DNA from 3 places in the Mesorhizobium sp. M1307 genome. Region 2 is predicted to be linked to each of the others. Evidence: predicted binding sites of a transcription regulator. Region 2 holds the regulator's gene; each other region holds the start of a gene.
The links. The regulator PhoB, encoded in region 2, activates phosphate uptake and scavenging genes when phosphate is short. The targets are predictions, from matches to a motif close to TGTCATNNANCTGTCAT.
Positions count from the first base shown of each region.

Region 1: the regulator PhoB is predicted to act here: its motif matches at 4,211-4,227, upstream of ugpB (sn-glycerol-3-phosphate ABC transporter substrate-binding protein UgpB).
Region 3: the regulator PhoB is predicted to act here: its motif matches at 3,144-3,160, upstream of olsB (l-ornithine N(alpha)-acyltransferase).

Region 1 is NZ_JAMYLR010000005.1:198,225-204,056, forward strand. Features, by position in the region: gene ugpC (sn-glycerol-3-phosphate ABC transporter ATP-binding protein UgpC) at 1-1,006, opposite strand, end outside; gene ugpE (sn-glycerol-3-phosphate ABC transporter permease UgpE) at 1,014-1,862, opposite strand; gene ugpA (sn-glycerol-3-phosphate ABC transporter permease UgpA) at 1,871-2,755, opposite strand; gene ugpB (sn-glycerol-3-phosphate ABC transporter substrate-binding protein UgpB) at 2,837-4,147, opposite strand; gene NKH16_RS09385 (bifunctional diguanylate cyclase/phosphodiesterase) at 4,446-5,832, shown strand, end outside.
Region 2 is NZ_JAMYLR010000044.1:27,581-33,412, forward strand. Features, by position in the region: gene pstC (phosphate ABC transporter permease subunit PstC) at 1-243, shown strand, start outside; gene pstA (phosphate ABC transporter permease PstA) at 247-1,098, shown strand; gene pstB (phosphate ABC transporter ATP-binding protein PstB) at 1,095-1,898, shown strand; gene phoU (phosphate signaling complex protein PhoU) at 1,931-2,638, shown strand; gene phoB (phosphate regulon transcriptional regulator PhoB) at 2,655-3,344, shown strand; gene NKH16_RS29265 (ROK family protein) at 3,354-4,598, opposite strand; gene xylF (D-xylose ABC transporter substrate-binding protein) at 4,886-5,832, shown strand, end outside.
Region 3 is NZ_JAMYLR010000002.1:295,408-301,239, forward strand. Features, by position in the region: gene acuI (acrylyl-CoA reductase (NADPH)) at 1-698, shown strand, start outside; gene NKH16_RS05540 (hybrid sensor histidine kinase/response regulator) at 786-3,074, shown strand; gene olsB (l-ornithine N(alpha)-acyltransferase) at 3,224-4,099, shown strand; gene NKH16_RS05550 (trimeric intracellular cation channel family protein) at 4,109-4,741, opposite strand; gene NKH16_RS05555 (TetR/AcrR family transcriptional regulator) at 4,817-5,467, shown strand; gene NKH16_RS05560 (cupin domain-containing protein) at 5,521-5,832, shown strand, end outside.

The DNA of each region.
Region 1 (5,832 bases), on a different contig from region 2:
GCAATTGGTCGCCTGGCTTGGCGCTGGCGCGGCCTGAGACGCGCACCACGATGCGGCTGCCGGCTGCCACGCAATGGAGAAAGCTTTCGGCACCGACCGGTTCGACCGCTTCCACTGTTGCCGGCAGCGCGAGCGCGCCGGCCGGCGCCTCTGCCGCGAAGGTGATGTCGGCGTCCTCCGGACGAAAGCCTAGTGTCACTGCCTTGCCCTGTCGAGGCGCCAAGCCAATCACAGTACCGTCCGCCAATACCGAGCTTGGGGAGGCCCCTGTGAGCGCCAGCAGATTCATCGGCGGTGCGCCTATGAACGAAGCGACGAAGGTCGAGGCCGGTTTCTCGTACACATCAAGCGGCGCGCCGGTCTGCTCGACCAGGCCGGCGTTCATGACGACGAGGATGTCGGCCAGCGTCATCGCCTCAAGTTGGTCGTGCGTGACATAAACCGAGGTGACGCCAAGCGAGCGCTGCAAATTCTTGATCTCGACGCGCATCTGCCCGCGCAATTTCGCATCGAGGTTGGACAAGGGCTCGTCGAACAGGAAGACTTTCGGGTCGCGCACGATGGCACGGCCCATGGCGACACGCTGGCGCTGGCCGCCGGAAAGCTCGCGCGGGCGCCGGTCGAGAAGCGCCGAAAGCTCCAGCACCTTGGCGGTCGAACGCACCCTGCTGTCGATCTCGTCCTTCGGCGTGCCGCGGTTGCGCAGGCCATAGGCCATGTTGTCATAGACCTTCATATGTGGGTAGAGCGCGTAATTCTGGAACACCATGGCGATGTCGCGCTCGGTCGGGCCAATGGCGTTGACCACCTTGCCGTCGATGGCGACTATCCCGGCCGAAATGGTCTCCAACCCGGCGATCATCCTCAGCAGCGTGGACTTGCCGCAGCCAGAGGGGCCGACCAGCACGCAAAGCTCCTTGTCGGGAATGGCGATGGAAACGCCCTTCACGGCTTCGATGCCGCCGGGATAGACCTTCTTCACATCCTTCAGATCCACGGTCGCCATCAGCTTCTCACTTTTCGGATTCGACCAGACCGCGCACGAACCAGCGTTGCATCAGCACGACCACCAGGATCGGCGGCACGATGGCCAGCATTGCCGTGACCATCACGAGGTGCCATTGGGTGTCGGCATCGGCGAAGGAAACCATCTTTCTCAGCGCGATGACGATGGTGTTCATGTCGTTGCTGTTGGTGACGAGCAGCGGCCAAAGATACTGCGTCCAGCCATAGATGAAGAGGATCACGAACAGCGCGGCGATGTTTGTCCGCGACAGCGGCACCAGAATATCGAAAAAGAAGCGCCATGGCCCGGCACCGTCGACACGCGCCGCCTCGACCAATTCGCCCGGTATGGTCATGAAGAACTGGCGAAACAGCAGCGTTGCGGTGGCCGAGGCGATCAGCGGGACGATCAGGCCGGCATAGGTGTCGATCATGCCGAGATCGACCATCACCTTGTAGGTCGGCAGGATGCGCACCTCGACTGGAAGCATCAAGGTGATGAAGATCAGCCAGAAGAAGGTCATGCGCAGCGGAAAGCGAAAGAACACGATCGCGTAGGCCGACAGGATCGAGATGAAGATCTTTCCCACCGCAACGCCGAGCGCCATGATCGTGGTGTTGAGGAGCAGCCTGCCGACGCTGACCCCGCCGATACGACCGATGCCGCCGAACAGCGCCTCGCTGTAATTGTTCCATAGCTGGCCGCCGGGCAAGAGCGGCAGGGGCGGCCTGAGGATCGTTTGCAGCGTGTGCGTCGAGGCAACGAAGGTGTAGTAGATCGGAAAAGCCACGATCAATATGCCGAGGATGAGCACGGCATGGGCGATGAAGGTGCGGAGCGGGGACTGGCCGATCATCGCTGCCCTCAGCCGTAATGGACTTTGCGTTCCACATAGCGGAACTGGATCGCTGTGAGCGCAATGACGATGGCCATCAGGATGACCGACTGCGCCGCCGAATCGCCCAGGATCAGATTGACGAAGCCGTCATTGTAGACCTTGTAGACCAGCGTCTCGGTCGTCTTGCCCGGCCCGCCGCCGGTGACGGCATGAACGATGCCGAACGTGTCGAACAGGGCATAGACGGTGTTGACGACCAGCAGGAAAAAGGTTGTCGGCGCAAGCAGCGGGAAGACGATGGTCCAGAAGCGCTTGGTTTCGCCGGCGCCGTCCATGGCCGCCGCTTCGATCAGCGTTTTCGGCACCGCCTGCAGGCCGGCGACGAAGAACAGGAAGTTGTAGCTGATCTGCTTCCAGGCAGCAGCCGACACCAGCAGGATCATGGCGTGGGTGCCGTTGAGCAGCGGGTCCCATACGATGCCGAGGCTTCTCAGCAAATAGGCCAACGAGCCGATCGAGGGATTGAACAGGAAAAGCCAAAGCATGCCGGCAATCGCCGGCGCCACGGCGTAAGGCCATATCAACAGTGTGCGGTAGAGGCCTTTGCCGCGCACGGCCTTCTCGGCCATGACCGCGAGCACCAGGGCCACAACCATGGCAACGATCGCGGTCGCAAGAGAGAACACTACTGTGACCTTGATCGAGTTGAGGTAGGCCGGATCGGCCAGCACCTTCCGGAAATTGGCAAACCAGACAAACCGGCTCCTCAGCCCGAACGGGTCTTGCCTGAGCATCGACTGGTAAAGCGCCTGACCGGCCGGCCAGTAAAAGAAAACCAGGGTGATGGCGAGTTGTGGCGCCACCAGCAGGTAGGGCAGGATCTTGTTGGGAAAGACGACGCGTGGAGACAGGCTGATTTCCCTCGCTATCCAGGTATCGCCCACGCGAGCTCGCGCGGGCGATATTCCAACCGACTAACCGAGATAATCCCGTCAGTTCTCCAGCGCTTCCTTGATCGCGGCGTTGCCGCGCGTGACCGCATTGTCGAGCGCCTGCTGAGCGGTTTGTTGGCCGGCCAGCATCTTCTCCAGCTCCTCGTTCTGGATATCGCGCACCTGCGGCAGATTCGGCAGGCGCACGCCCTTCGAGTTGTCGGTCGGCGCCTTGCCCGTCATCTGCAGGATGGGTGTCTCGCGGCCGGGGTTTTTGTCATAGAAGCCTGATTTCTTAGTCGCCTCGTATGCCGCAAGCGTCACTGGCAGGTATCCCGACTTCTGGTGCAGATATTCCTGCACATCGGTCTTGGACAGATAGGCAAAGAAGGCCGCGACGCCCTTGTATTCCTCGTCCGACTTGTTGCCGAACACCCACAGGCTGGCACCACCCGGCGTCGTGTTCTGTGGTGCGCCCTTGGCGTCGGTATCATACGGAAGCTGGCCGATGCCATAGTTCATGCCGGACTTGACGATATCGCCGAGGCCGCCCGACGATTCGGTGAAGATGCCGCATTCGCCGGCGAGGAATATCTGCTTGGCTTCGGAGGTGCGTCCGCCATATTTGAACGTGCCGTCCTTGGCCAGGTCAGCTAGCGCCTGGAAGTGGTTGACGAAAATCGGCGCATTGATCTTGAGTTCGACATCACCGCCGGCCAGGCCATTCTGCTGGGTGGCCCAAGGCACGTCATTCCACGCCGCGAAATTCTCCAGGTGGATCCAGGTCAGCCAGGTCGAGGTATAGCCGCAAGGGGCGGCGCCGCTCGTCTTGATCTTCTTGGCAGCTTCCCACACCTCGTTCCACGTCTTGGGCGGATTGTTCACGTCGAGGCCTGCCTTCTGGAAGATGTCCTTGTTGTAATAGAGGATGGGCGAGGAAGAGTTGTAGGGGAACGATAGCATGGTGCCGTCCGGCTTCGAATAATAGCCTACGATGCCGGGCAGATACTGGCTCTTGTCGAAAGTCATCCCGGCGCCGGTCATCACATCGGCCACCGGCTTTATCGCACCCTCGGCCGCCATCATCACGCCGGTGCCGACGTCGAACACCTGGAGGATATCGGGCGCCTGGCCGGCGCGGAAAGCGGCGATGCCGGCATTCAGCGTCTCCGGATAGGTGCCCTTGAACACCGGAACGAGCTCATAGTCGCTCTGGCTGGCGTTGAAATCCTTGGAGATCTTGGCGACGACCTCGGCGTTGGCGCCGGTCATGGCGTGCCACCAGCTGATCTGCGTGACGGCGAAGGCGGAGGTGGTGGAAAGCAGGGTCAAGGTGGCGGCGATACCGGCCGCAAAGCCGAAGAACTTCATGTTTCATCTCCCGTTTGTCATTGGCGAAAGGGGGCACCTCCGCAAAGCCAATATGTGGCGCTGATGACAATCGGACAACGGTTTTGTTGCGGATCAATGAACACCATTTCTTCCTAAAGTGCACTCGCTACCGAAAGCGCGGCGTCAGAAACGACATCACCGCCTTGTCGGCGCAGCGGCATCGGTTTTCCCCCGAAAAGACCCGCCTCATGGCCCGCGGGTTAACCATTCGTTAAAATCTCCAAGAGCTAATCCGTCACATCTCTCCTGTTAGTTTTGGCAGACCGAGTGAACCAGGATGCTGACGGTCTATAATTGTATCGTAAATCAGCACGACCTGAGACTGGTTGCGCTCGCCGCGCTCGTCTGTGGAATTTCTTGTTTCTCAGCAGTTAATCTCCTTAGGCATGTCGGCCGATCGACCGAGCGAAACCGGCTTGTCTGGCTGATGATCGCCGCGGCCTCGACCGGGTTCGGCATATGGGCGACGCATTTCATCGCCATGACCGCGTTTACGCCGGGAATACCGAACGCATACAATCCGGGATTATCCGCCTTTTCGCTTGCCGCCGCCGTTATCATGACCGCGCTTGGGATGTGGGTCGCCACCTTGCGCCGCGGCATCGACCATTTCCTCGTCGGTGGCGCCATTCTGGGCGGCGCCATCGCGACGATGCACTACATCGGCATGGCAGCTTTCGAGGTCGAAGGCCGGGTCGTATGGAACCTGCTCCTTGTCGCGATATCGCTTCTGGCCGGCGTGACCCTCGCGGCACTGGCGCTCCTTGTCGTCTTGCGCCGTCCGTCAGCGCTCGCGACTTTCGGCGGCGCCGCGCTTTTGACGCTGGCGATTTGCAGCTTGCATTTCATCGCGATGGCCGCGGTGTCGATCATTCCGGATTCCTCGATTGAAATATCCGAACATTCCATCGAGCCCATTTCCCAGGCCTTTGCCGCAGCGGTCGCCAGCCTGATAATCCTTGTGCTATCGGGTGCCGCGCTGTGGATCGACCTGCGCTTTCGCCGCCAGAAGCTCGAGGCCGATCGCATGCACGATCTCGCCAATGCGGCGGTGGAAGGTCTGATCGTTTGCGATGGCACCCGCATCGTCAGCGCCAATGACAGTATGGCGAAGCTGACCGGAACAGCGACAGCCACCCTGAACACGATGCAATTCGGCGAGCTTTTCGACGGACAGAGCGCAGCCGATATGTCCGGCTTCGGCGAACAGGCGCAGGAAGCGAAGTTAAGGGGCAGCGACGGGGCGAGAATTCCTGTCGAGCTGATCGCCAGGAAAATCACCTACTGCGGCAGGCCTCATACGGTGCTTGCCGTTCGCGACATCCGTGAGCGCAAGAAGGCAGAACAAGAGATCCTCCGCCTCGCGCATTTCGATCCGCTTACCGGGCTTGCCAATCGGCGGAGCTTTTCTTCCCGGCTGGAAGCAGAATTCGCCTCGATGGATCGTGGCGGCAAGGATGGACATCTGGCGCTCCTGCTGCTTGACCTTGACCGGTTCAAGCAAGTCAACGACCTCTATGGCCACGGGGCCGGCGATGCTATGCTGCAGAAGCTGGCGCACTGCATTTCCGGCATCCCGCGCCACGGACAGATGCTCGCGCGTCTCGGCGGCGATGAATTTGCCATCATAGCTCCGAACCTCCCCGACCCCCTGGCCGCAGGCC
Region 2 (5,832 bases):
GCGCTCGGCGAGACCATGGCGGTGACCTTCGTCATCGGCAACGCCCACCGCATCAGTGCCTCCCTGTTCGCGCCGGGCACGACGATCTCGGCGACCATCGCCAATGAATTCACCGAGGCCGACGGCGACCTCTACACCTCCTCGCTGGTTTCGCTCGGCCTGATCCTCTTCGTCATCACCTTCCTGATCCTTGCCGCCGCCCGCTATATGCTGATGCGGATCGACGCCCGTACGGGAGCCTGACCGATGTCGCCATCCTCATCGCTCCACAGCCGCCGCAAAGCCAGGAATTCGGTGATGATGGCGCTTTGCGTCGTCGCCGCCGGCATCGGGCTTGCCTGGCTGGCGCTCATCCTCGGCGCACTGGTCTATAAGGGCACAGCCGGGCTTTCGTTCGCGGTCTTCACCGAGATGACGCCACCACCGGGCGAGGCCGGCGGCCTGCTCAATGCCATCGCGGGCAGCCTGCTGATGACGATCATCGCCGTTGTCGTCGGCACGCCGATCGGCGTGCTGGCGGGGACCTACATGGCCGAGTATGGACGCTTTTCGCGCATCACCACCGTCGTCCGCTTCATCAACGACATCCTGTTGTCGGCGCCGTCGATCATCATCGGCTTGTTTGTCTATGAGCTGATGGTGCGGCCAATGGGACATTTCTCGGCCATTGCCGGCGCCGTTGCGCTTGCCATCCTGGTCATTCCGGTGGTCGTGCGCACCACTGAAGACATGCTCAACCTGGTGCCGAACGCGTTGCGTGAAGCCGGTGCCGCGATCGGCGCGCCACGCTGGGTGGTGATCCGTTCGGTCGCCTACCGCGCCGCATTGTCCGGCATCGTCACCGGCATATTGCTGGCGATAGCACGCATTTCCGGCGAGACGGCGCCGCTGCTCTTCACCGCGCTCAACAACCAGTTCTGGAGCAGCAATATCAACGCGCCGATGGCCAGCCTGCCGGTGACCATCTTCCAGTTCGCTCTCAGCCCTTACGAGGAATGGCAGCAACTGGCGTGGACCGGCGCACTCATAATCACCCTGACGGTTCTGGGCTTGAGCATCCTCGCCCGCAGCCTTACCGGACGCAGAGAGGACAGATGACACAGATGTTGTCCCCAGACATGACGATGGCCGAAACGGTCGCCGAGAAGACGAAGATCGAGGTCAAGAATCTCAACTTCTACTACGGCCAGAGCAAGGCGCTGAAGGACATCAGCCTGTCGCTGCCTGAGCGCAGTGTCACGGCCTTCATCGGCCCTTCCGGCTGCGGGAAATCGACGCTGCTGCGTGTGTTCAACCGCATCTATGAGCTCTACCCAAAACAGACGGCCGAGGGCCAGGTGCTGCTCGACGGCAAGAACATTCTCGACCGGTCGCAGGATCTCAACCTCCTCAGGACCAAGATCGGCATGGTGTTCCAGAAGCCGACGCCGTTCCCGATGTCGATCTACGAGAACATCGCCTTCGGCGTCAGGCTCTACGAGAACCTCGGCAAGTCCGAGATGGACGGCCGCGTCGAACAGGCGTTGAAGCGCGCCGCGCTGTGGAGCGAGGTCAAGGACAAGCTCAACGCCAGCGGCTTGAGCCTGTCCGGCGGCCAGCAGCAGCGGCTCTGTATCGCCCGCACGGTGGCCGTGAAGCCGGAAGTCATTCTGCTCGACGAACCGGCTTCGGCCCTCGACCCGTTGTCGACCGCCAAGATCGAGGAACTGATCGACGAGTTGCAAGCCGACTACACGATCGTCATCGTAACCCACAACATGCAGCAAGCGGCGCGCGTGTCGCGCCAGACCGCCTTCATGTATCTGGGTGAGCTGGTCGAGTTCGACCGGACCGAGAAGATCTTCACGTCACCCCGCGAGAAGCGCACGCAGGACTACATCACTGGCCGCTTCGGCTGAGCCGTTCCGATCATGCATATGAGGACAGGACCATGGGCGAACACACAGTCGCTTCTTTCGACGAGGATCTCGAGCAGATCAGCAAGCTGATCCGCGACATGGCCGACCTCGCCGGTTCGATGGTCGGCGGGGCGACCAAGGCCCTGTTGAATTCCGACAACGTGCTGGCGCAACGCGTCGTTTCCGACGACGCCATCATGGATGCGCGTCAACGCGAACTGGACGACCGCGCCATCACCCTGATCGCCAAACGCCAGCCGATGGCCCACGATCTTCGCCATGTGGTCGGAGCGATCCGCATGGCGGGCGACCTCGAACGCATCGGCGACCTTGCCAAGAATATCGCCAAGCGCGTGAGTGCGGTCAGCCTCAGCGCCACGCCGCGGGACCTGTCGCATTCCATCGACGCGATGGCGCAGCTGGTTCTCATCCAGGTGCAGGGTGTCATCGAGGAATATGCTGCAGGCGATGCGGCCGCGTTGGCCAAGCTGCGTGCCGCCGACGAGCGCATCGACGTCAAATACACCTCCGTGTTCCGCGAGCTGTTGACCTACATGATGGAAGATCCGCGCAACATCACCGCTTGCACGCACCTGCTGTTCTGCGCCAAGAATCTGGAGCGGATCGGCGACCATGTCACCAACATCGCCGAAAATGCGTATTATGTGCTGACCGGCGAGCAATTGCCGGTCAATCGTCCGAAGCAGGACGAAACGACAATGTCCGCACCGGTGACATGATGGGGGTGCCCAGCCGATGATCGCACCACGCATAATGGTGGTGGAGGACGAGGAGCCGTTGGGTGTGCTGCTCCGCTACAATCTCGAATCCGAAGGCTACCAGGTCGAGGTGGTGACACGCGGCGACGAAGCCGAGATCCGTTTGCAGGAGAATGTGCCCGACCTTTTGGTGCTCGACTGGATGATACCAGCGGTTTCCGGCATCGAGCTCTGTCGTCGGCTGCGGGTGCGCCCCGAAACCGAGCGGCTACCGATCATCATGCTGACCGCGCGCGGCGAGGAGAGCGACCGGGTGCGCGGTCTTTCGACCGGCGCCGACGACTATCTGGTCAAACCGTTTTCGACACCGGAATTCATGGCCAGGGTCAAGGCGCTGCTGCGGCGCGCCAAGCCGGAAGTGCTGTCCAGCGTGCTGAAGGTCGGCGACATCGTTCTCGATCGCGAATCGCACAGGGTCTATCGCAAGAAGAGCGAAATCAGGCTCGGGCCGACCGAATTCCGGCTGCTCGAGTTCATGATGCGGCATCCGGGCCGTGTCTTCTCGCGCAGCCAGTTACTCGATAATGTCTGGGGCGAGACAATCTACATCGACGAACGCACCGTCGACGTGCATGTCGGGCGGCTGCGCAAAGCCGTCAACAACGGCCGGATGCCGGATGTCATCCGCACCATCCGCGGTGCCGGCTATGCGATCAGGGAAGATTGACCCGCCTGGTCAGGCTACGTTCTTTCTGACGCTGGGCCTCATTTGCGCGCCCGGCGCGAAAATCTCCTGGTCGACGAAGCTTAACGCCCGCATCGCGCAGCCTTCGCGGATCAGCGGCAATTCGTTCGGCTCTGTATCGAAGGAGATCGAGCCTGAATGCTGGCCGCCGGCGGTCTGGGCGATTGCCTTCCGCAAGGCCGGCTCGATCAGATCGAAGGCGGCGGCACTGGCGCCGACCATCGCGACCGGTGCCGGATCGATCAGCGCGAACAGCGAGCCGAGACCGAAACCCAGCGCTTCGCCGGCCTTGCGGTAGGCCTCGCGTTCCGGCCCATCTTTCTCGCGCGCCCGGGCCGCCAGTGCTCGCATGTCGGCGTCGCTGACGTCGGCGACCGGTTCGCTGTCTTCGCTCATCTGCCTGGCGTTGCGCCAGATGGCGTAGTTGCCGGCATAGGCCTCGATGCAGCCGCGCCGCCCGCAACGGCAGAGCGCGCCGCCCGGACGATGGATCATGTGGCCAAATTCGCCGCCCGAGGAATGCGTCCCGGTGAACAGTTCGCCCTTCAGCACCAGCCCCATGCCGATGCCATGCGAAAGCAGGATGGCGATGAAGTCGTCGCGATAGCGATCCAGATTGCGCCAGCGCAAAGCCACCGCCATCATGTTGCAGTCGTTCTCCACCGTTGCCGGGGTGCCGAATTCGTCCTCCAGCATGTCGGCAAAGGCGATGTCGGTCTGCGGCGTGATCGGCGACCACAGCATGGCGCGTGCAGGGGAGTCGGTAATGCCCTGAATCGCCAGGGCGATGCGGGCGACACTGCGGACGTCAAGGTCTGGATCCTGCAGCCGGCGCCGGACGATGGCCATGCATTCACGGATCAACTCGTCGCGCGGCATGGTCAGCGTGTCCAGCCGGCGCTGTTCCTCGGCGATCACCTGTCCCGTATAGTCGATAATGGCGGCCGACAGGAAATTCAGCGACAACACCACGGTCAGCACCGCCGCCGCTTCCGGATTGAGGGCGAGGCCGACCTGCGGACGACCGCGTTTCAACGAAACGGGCTCACTTGCCTTGCTCTCGGCGAGGATGCCTTCCCGTATCAGGTCGGAAGAGATCGCCGATATGGTCGAATGACTGAGGCCGGTGGTAGCTGCGATCTCAGTACGCGATGGCTGGCCGGCCCGGCGCACCGCCGAGATCACCATCGCCCGGTTGCGCCGGCGCAAATCGTCATGGCGGATTCCGACCGACATTGGTTTGCTTTCCTCCCGGTTGCCCGCGGCCGCTCATGAACCGGAAGCCGTCGGTAATGTCCGACAAATAGTGTCGGATGCAGGCAAATAGTGTCAGATGCAGGTGGCGCTGTCATCGTTTATTCCGACGCTCGAAAAAACTCGCAGAGTCATCAAAATCCATCAGAATCGATGTTGACAGCAGCAGGAGATCGGGCCAGTATTTTTTCGAGGCTCGAAAAAATTAGAGCTTCTAAGCTGGTCTTTGAGCCAATTGATCACGCCGTACGCGGCGCAGGGAGGATATGATGAAGAAATTCACGACCGCCATTCTGGCGGGTGTCGCCATGACGCTGGCGCTGGCGTCGGTGGCGCAGGCTAAAGACAAGGTCATCGGCGTTTCCTGGTCGAACTTCCAGGAAGAGCGCTGGAAGACCGACGAGGCCGCAATGAAGGCGGCCATCGAGGCCGCAGGCGACAAGTATATTTCCGCCGACGCACAGTCCAACCCCGGCAAGCAGCTCACCGACGTCGAGAGCCTGATCTCGCAGGGCGCCAACGCACTGATCATCCTGGCGCAGGATGCCTCGGCCATCGGGCCGGCCGTGCAAAAGGCGCTGGACGAAGGTATTCCGGTTGTCGGCTACGACCGGCTGATCGAGAACAAGGACGTCTTTTACCTGACCTTCGACAACAAGGAAGTCGGCCGCATGCAGGCCCGCGAAGTCTTCAAGGTGAAGCCGGAAGGCAACTACGTCTTCATCAAGGGTTCGGGTTCCGATCCGAATGCCGATTTCCTGTTTGCCGGTTCGATGGAGGTGCTGAAGGAGGCCATCGACGGCGGCAAGATCAAGAATGTCGGCGAGGCCTATACCGACGGCTGGCTGCCGGCCAACGCTCAGAAGAACATGGAACAGTTCCTGACCGCCAACGACAACAAGGTCGATGCCGTGGTCGCCGCTAATGACGGCACTGCCGGCGGCGTCGTCGCCGCGCTGACGGCGCAAGGGCTGGCCGGATCGGTTCCGGTTTCGGGCCAGGACGGCGACCACGCCGCGCTGAACCGCATCGCGCTCGGCACACAGACCGTGTCGGTGTGGAAGGATGCGCGCGAGCTCGGCAAGAATGCCGCCGAGATCGCCTCGCAACTGGCCGACGGCAAGCAGATGACCGACATTGCCGGCGTGAAGGATTTCACCACGCCCGGCGGCAATACCGTCAAGTCGCTGTTCCTGACCCCGGTCGCCATCACCAA
Region 3 (5,832 bases), on a different contig from region 2:
CGCATTTCGGCGCCTTTGCAGGGCGCGCCCGCGTCAAGGGCGACTGGCTGGTGCCGCTGCCGGACGGCATGAGCCCGCATGATGCGATGGCGGTCGGCACCGCCGGCTACACCGCCATGCTTTGCGTCATCGCATTGGAGCGGCACGGCATCGTGCCCGACCGCGGCCCGGTGGTGGTGACCGGCGCTGCCGGTGGCGTCGGCTCGGTCGCGGTCTCGATCCTGTCCAGCCTCGGCTATCACGTCATCGCCTCGACCGGCCGCGCTGCCGAAAGCCCCTATCTGATCGACCTTGGCGCCGCGGAAGTGATTTCACGCGACGAGCTCGCCCAGCCGGCAAAACCGCTCGCCAAGGAACGCTGGGCCGGCGGCGTCGATGCGGTCGGCAGTCACACGCTGGCCAACGTTCTGTCGATGACCTCCTATGGCGGCGCCGTCGCCGCTTGCGGCCTCGCCGGCGGCATGGACCTGCCGGCAAGCGTCGCCCCCTTCATCCTGCGCGGCGTCTCGCTGCTCGGCATCGATTCGGTGATGGCGCCGAAGGCGGTCCGCCTCGAGGCCTGGCGCCGCATCGGCGCCGATCTCGACCACGCAAAGCTTGCCAACCTGTCGACGAGCATCGGCTTCGACGGCATCATCGGCGCCGCGCATGACATCGTCGAGGGTAAGATCCGCGGCCGCGTGGTGGTGGATATGTGAGCCCCCAAGGGACAAAAAGAGCGCGACCGCTAAAATTCGAGCGATCAACCACAACCTTCGATAAGCTCTGTCTGGCAGGATTTCCGTATGATTGCGGAACCCGGCTTCAGAGAGGCGGAACCAGCCGAACGGGCCGATGGGACGGCCCCCGCGGCGCCAGGACGGCAGCTTGTCGCCGCGCCACCGCTGGCGCCGGAACTGCCGGCCTCCAACCGCGAAGGCCTGCCCTTCCTGACGCTCGTCGCCATCGTCGTGCTGGCAGGCTTTTCGCATCTGACCGGGGCGCCGATCTTCATCACCATCGGCCTTTTGGCGACAGCCATCGCCGGGCTCGCCATGCATCTGCGCAACAGGCGCACCGAGCGCCGCGCGGTGGCCCTGCTCGATGCCACGACCGCCCGCAGCCGCGCCGAAATCGAGACGCTGGCCGACCGCATGTGGGAGATGCAGGAGAGCGAGGAGCGCTTTCGCGGGCTGATCGATGCACTCGGCGATCTCGTCGTCCATCGTGACCGCGACGGCCACATTGTCTACGCCAACAAGGTTTTCGCCGACCTTGTCGAAACCGACCAGCGCGACCTTGCCGGCAAGACCCTGGCCGAACTAGGCATCGATGTCGGCATCGTCCCCGACGCCGCGTTTTCCGACCATGAATGCCTGAGTTCCACCGACGTCGCCATTTGCACGCCGGACGGCCCACGCTGGTTCTCTTGGATCGAGCTGTCGGTGCGCGACAAGGACAGCGGCGCCGTTTCGCATCGCGCCATCGCCCGCGACATCACCGCTCGCAAGCGCGCCGAATCCTCGCTGATCACCGCCCGCGAGCGGGCCGAATATGCGAGCCAGGCCAAATCGCGCTTCCTCGCCACCGTCAGCCACGAGATCCGCACGCCGATGAACGGCATCATGGGCATGGCCCGGCTTCTCGCCGACACCAGCCTTTCGCCCGAGCAGCGGACCTATGTCGGCGCCATCTCGACCTCGGCCAGCGCGCTGCTGGCGCTGATCGAGGACCTGCTCGACTACTCCAAGATCGAGGCCGGCCGCTTCGATCCCGAACCGCAGCCAATGTCGGTGCGCGAGATCGCCGACAATGTCATCGAGCTTTTGGCGGCGCGGGCTTTTGCCAAGGATATCGGCCTCGGCTGTCATGTCGAACCCGACGTGCCGCAGCTGATCACCGCCGACCCCGGCAGGGTCAGGCAGGTGCTGCTCAATCTCATCGGCAACGCCGTCAAGTTCACCGACAGCGGCGGCGTCCTGGCAAGCATCGCTCGCGTCCGCACCGAAACCACCGACCGCATCCGCTTCACCATCACCGACACCGGCCCCGGCCTGCGCGAGGAGGACATGGAGCGCATATTCGAGGACTTCGAACAGGCTGACGGCACCTCGACCCGTGCGCATGGCGGTGCCGGCCTCGGTCTCGCCATTTCCAAGCGCCTGGTGACCGCCATGGGCGGCGCTATCTCGGTGTCGAGCCGGCTTGGCCAGGGGTCCGAATTCGTCTTCGATATTCCCGCTATTTCCGCCGTCGAGGCGCCGCAGATCCGCCAGGACGCGCTGTCGGGCCGGCATGCGGTGATCGTGTCGAAGAACCTGGTCGAGGCCGAAGCCCTCGCCCGCACCATTCGCGCCAATGGCGGCACGGTCGATCTGGCCACCGCCGCCGCCCAGGCCACCGCTTTCGCCGAGGGCTGTGACGTGCTTCTGATCGATGCTGCCATGGAGCAAAGCGACGGCAGGCTGCTCAGGCGCCTGCGCCAGAGCGGATTTGCCGATTGCGAGGCAGTGACGCTGATCGCGCCGACCGACCGCGGCATGCTTGGCGAGTTCCGTGCCAACGGTTACGCCACCTTCCTGGCGAGGCCGGTGCGCGGCGAGACACTGCTGCGCGTGCTTTTGACCAGCCATGCACCGGTCATCGCCGAGCCGCAACTGCAAAGGCGCGGCGCGCAGGCGGGGCACGCCATTGGCGCCCGCCAGCAGGGCCTGTCGGTGCTGATCGCCGAGGACAACGACATCAACGCCATGCTGGCCCGCGCCACGCTGCTGAAGGCCGGGCATCGCGTGAAAGTGGTCGGCAACGGCAAGGCCGCGGTCGAGGCGGTCATCAGCACCGGCCACAAGCACCGCTACGACGTGGTGCTGATGGACTTGCACATGCCTGTCATGGACGGTCTGGACGCCATCGCCGCCATCCGCCGCCATGAGGAGGAGACCGCGGTGCCGCCGGTGCCGATCATGGTGCTGTCGGCCGACAGCCAGGAAAAGACCCGCCACGCCGTGCTCGCTCACGGTGCCAGCGGCTTCGTCACCAAGCCGCTCGACCCCGATGCCCTGGTTCATGCGGTCGAAGGGCAAGCGGCCGCCTGAGGCACAACATAGACGGTTGATAGATTACCCAGCCGACGAAGTATTGCCCGCAGAGGCGTATCACGGTACTGTCACAATCCTGTTGCACCTACACCGTATCCCCGTGCCAAGAGGGATGGCTCGAAGGAGAATCACTCGTGCATACAGTCATGCCGGAATGTGATGCTCGGCCGAACGCCAGCGGGCCTTTGCTCGTCGGCCGGAACGCCGATGCCGTCATAAAAGGCGCATCGCTCGGCCGCATCGGCAATCTCGAAGTGCGGCTCGCCCGCAACGAGGCCGAGATCGCTGCCGCGCAGGAAGTGCGCTACCGGGTGTTCTACGACGAGCTTGGTGCCAGGAAGGACCTGTTCCAGATGCAGGACCGCCGCGATGCCGATCGCTTCGATCCCCTCTGCGATCATCTGCTGGTCTTCGATACTTCGCTTTCCGGCCCCGAGCATCGCCGCATCGTCGGCACCTACCGCCTGCTGCGGCAGGAGATTGCCGCGGCCGCCGGCGGCTTCTATTCCGAAGGTGAATTCGAGCTGACCAAGCTGATCGCGCGGCATCCCGGCCAGCGCTTCCTCGAGCTCGGCCGCTCCTGCGTTCTGCCGGAATACCGCTCGAAGCGCACCATCGAGGCGCTGTGGCAAGGCATCTGGGCCTACATCAACCATTACGGCATCGGCGTGATGACCGGCTGCGCGTCGTTCCACGGCACCGTGCCGGCGGCACATGCGGAGGCGCTGACCTATCTTGCCCACCACTGCCGGACGAATTCATCCTGGGACGTGCGCGCCGTCGCCGGGCGCTATTGTTCCATGGATCTGATGCCGATCGAGGCCGTCAATACCAAGGCGGCGATCGCCGCGATGCCGCCGCTGGTCAAGGGCTATCTGCGCGTCGGCGCGCGCATCGGCGACGGCTGCGTCATCGACCGTGAATTCTCGACGGTCGACGTGTTCGTGGTGATGCCGGTCAAGGAGATCGGCGCCCGCTACGTCAATTATTATGGCGGAGAAGCGCAGCGGTTTGCGGCCTGACACCTTAAATCAGGGAATATCTTCCGGACGCCGGCCAGGCTTGCTTTTGTAGGACGGAAAGGCCCAGCCGAATTTCAGCGCGCCGCCGCGTACGCAGAAAGCCGCCATGAAACCTGCCAGGCCCGACGCAAGCGGCGGCAGTCCGGCGAAATCGCCAAGTGTGTAGAGGCCGGCGCCGGCAAGCGCTGCGGTAACGTAGATCTCCGGTCGCAGGAGCACCGAAGGCTCGCCTGTCAATAGATCGCGCAGAATGCCGCCAAGGGTTGCGGTGAGCATGCCGGTGACGATCGAAACTGCAGGTGACCCGGTGATCGTCAGCCCCTTGGCCGCGCCCATCACCGAAAATGCGGCAAGACCTATGGCGTCGAGCCAGAGCAGCAATTTGTAGCGGGACTCCAAACGATGTGCGCTGAAGAAGACGACGACCGCCACCGCTGCACAGATTAGCACATAGTCGCGGTTTCCCACCCAGAACACGGGCACGTTGAGGATGACGTCGCGAAACGTTCCGCCCCCGATGCCGGCAACGCTAGCCAGAAACAGGTAACCGATAATGTCGAGCTGTTTGCGCGAGGCGGCCAGCGCACCGGTCGCCGCGAAGACGGCGACGCCGGCATAGTCGAGAAGCTCGATCGGGTTCATGGGGTGAATAATGAAATAGCGAGTGGGGAATAGCGAGTGGCTCCTGCGAATCTGGATTGATTCCAGATAAATTAAATGATTGAATTGTTCATTCAATTATTTAAGTGGACGTCTATGTCCCCTCGCCGCTACAGCATGGGTTCCCGGACTGCCGCCTTCGCCAAGACGAGGCAGCGCATTCTCGACGCGACAATCAAGCTGCACACCCAGAACGGCATCTTTGGCACGACTTGGAAGGACATCGCTACGGAAGCCGATGTCGCCGTTGGCACCGTCTACAAGCATTTTCCTACTCTGGATGACCTGGTGCCGGCGTGCGGCGAAGTGCTGATGGAGCGTCTGCGTCCTCCGTCGCCCGAATCGGTGACTGAGATAATCGGCGGGGCGACGCACCCTAAAGAACGGTTGCGCCGGGTCGCCAACGAGCTGTTCGCCTTCTACCACCGTGGCGGACGGCATCTCGAAAGCGACCTGCGCGAGCGCGAGCTTCCAGCCATGCGGGAATGGGAGGAATACCTGCGACACATGGTGGCCGGATTCGTGCGCGAGGCCCTGGCCAACGACGGTCCCGGCGATGATGTCGTGCAGGCAATCAGCTTTCTATTCGACTTTCCGACGTTCAACGCGATGCGGATACGCGGCATGACGGTGGACCTCGCAGTCGAAACGGCAACAGAAATGGCGCTCTGCTGGCTCAAAGGCCAAGGCCGAACGAGCACGTCTTGAGCGAACAGAATGCGGGAGGCGAAACAAAGGTCAGGTAGCAAAGGGAGGAAGTCATGGACACGAATGTCGTTGAAATCACCGAATTTGCATTGAAGCCCGGATTCACCGAGCAGATGTTCCTGCAGACCAGAGATGAAGTGAATGACGAGGTGCGGAAGCTCAAGGGTTTCATCAATCGTCGCCTCCTTAAATCCGAGGGAGGCTGGACGGAGATACTCGAATGGGCGGACATTGACAGCGCCAAGTCGGCTGGCGAGGTCTGGTCCACCCTGCCCGGCATCAAAAACTATTGCTCGATGGTGAATTCCGCCTCGATCAAGGTCGGCTACCATTCTGTGGCGGCTGTGGCTAGCGGCGGAGCTGGC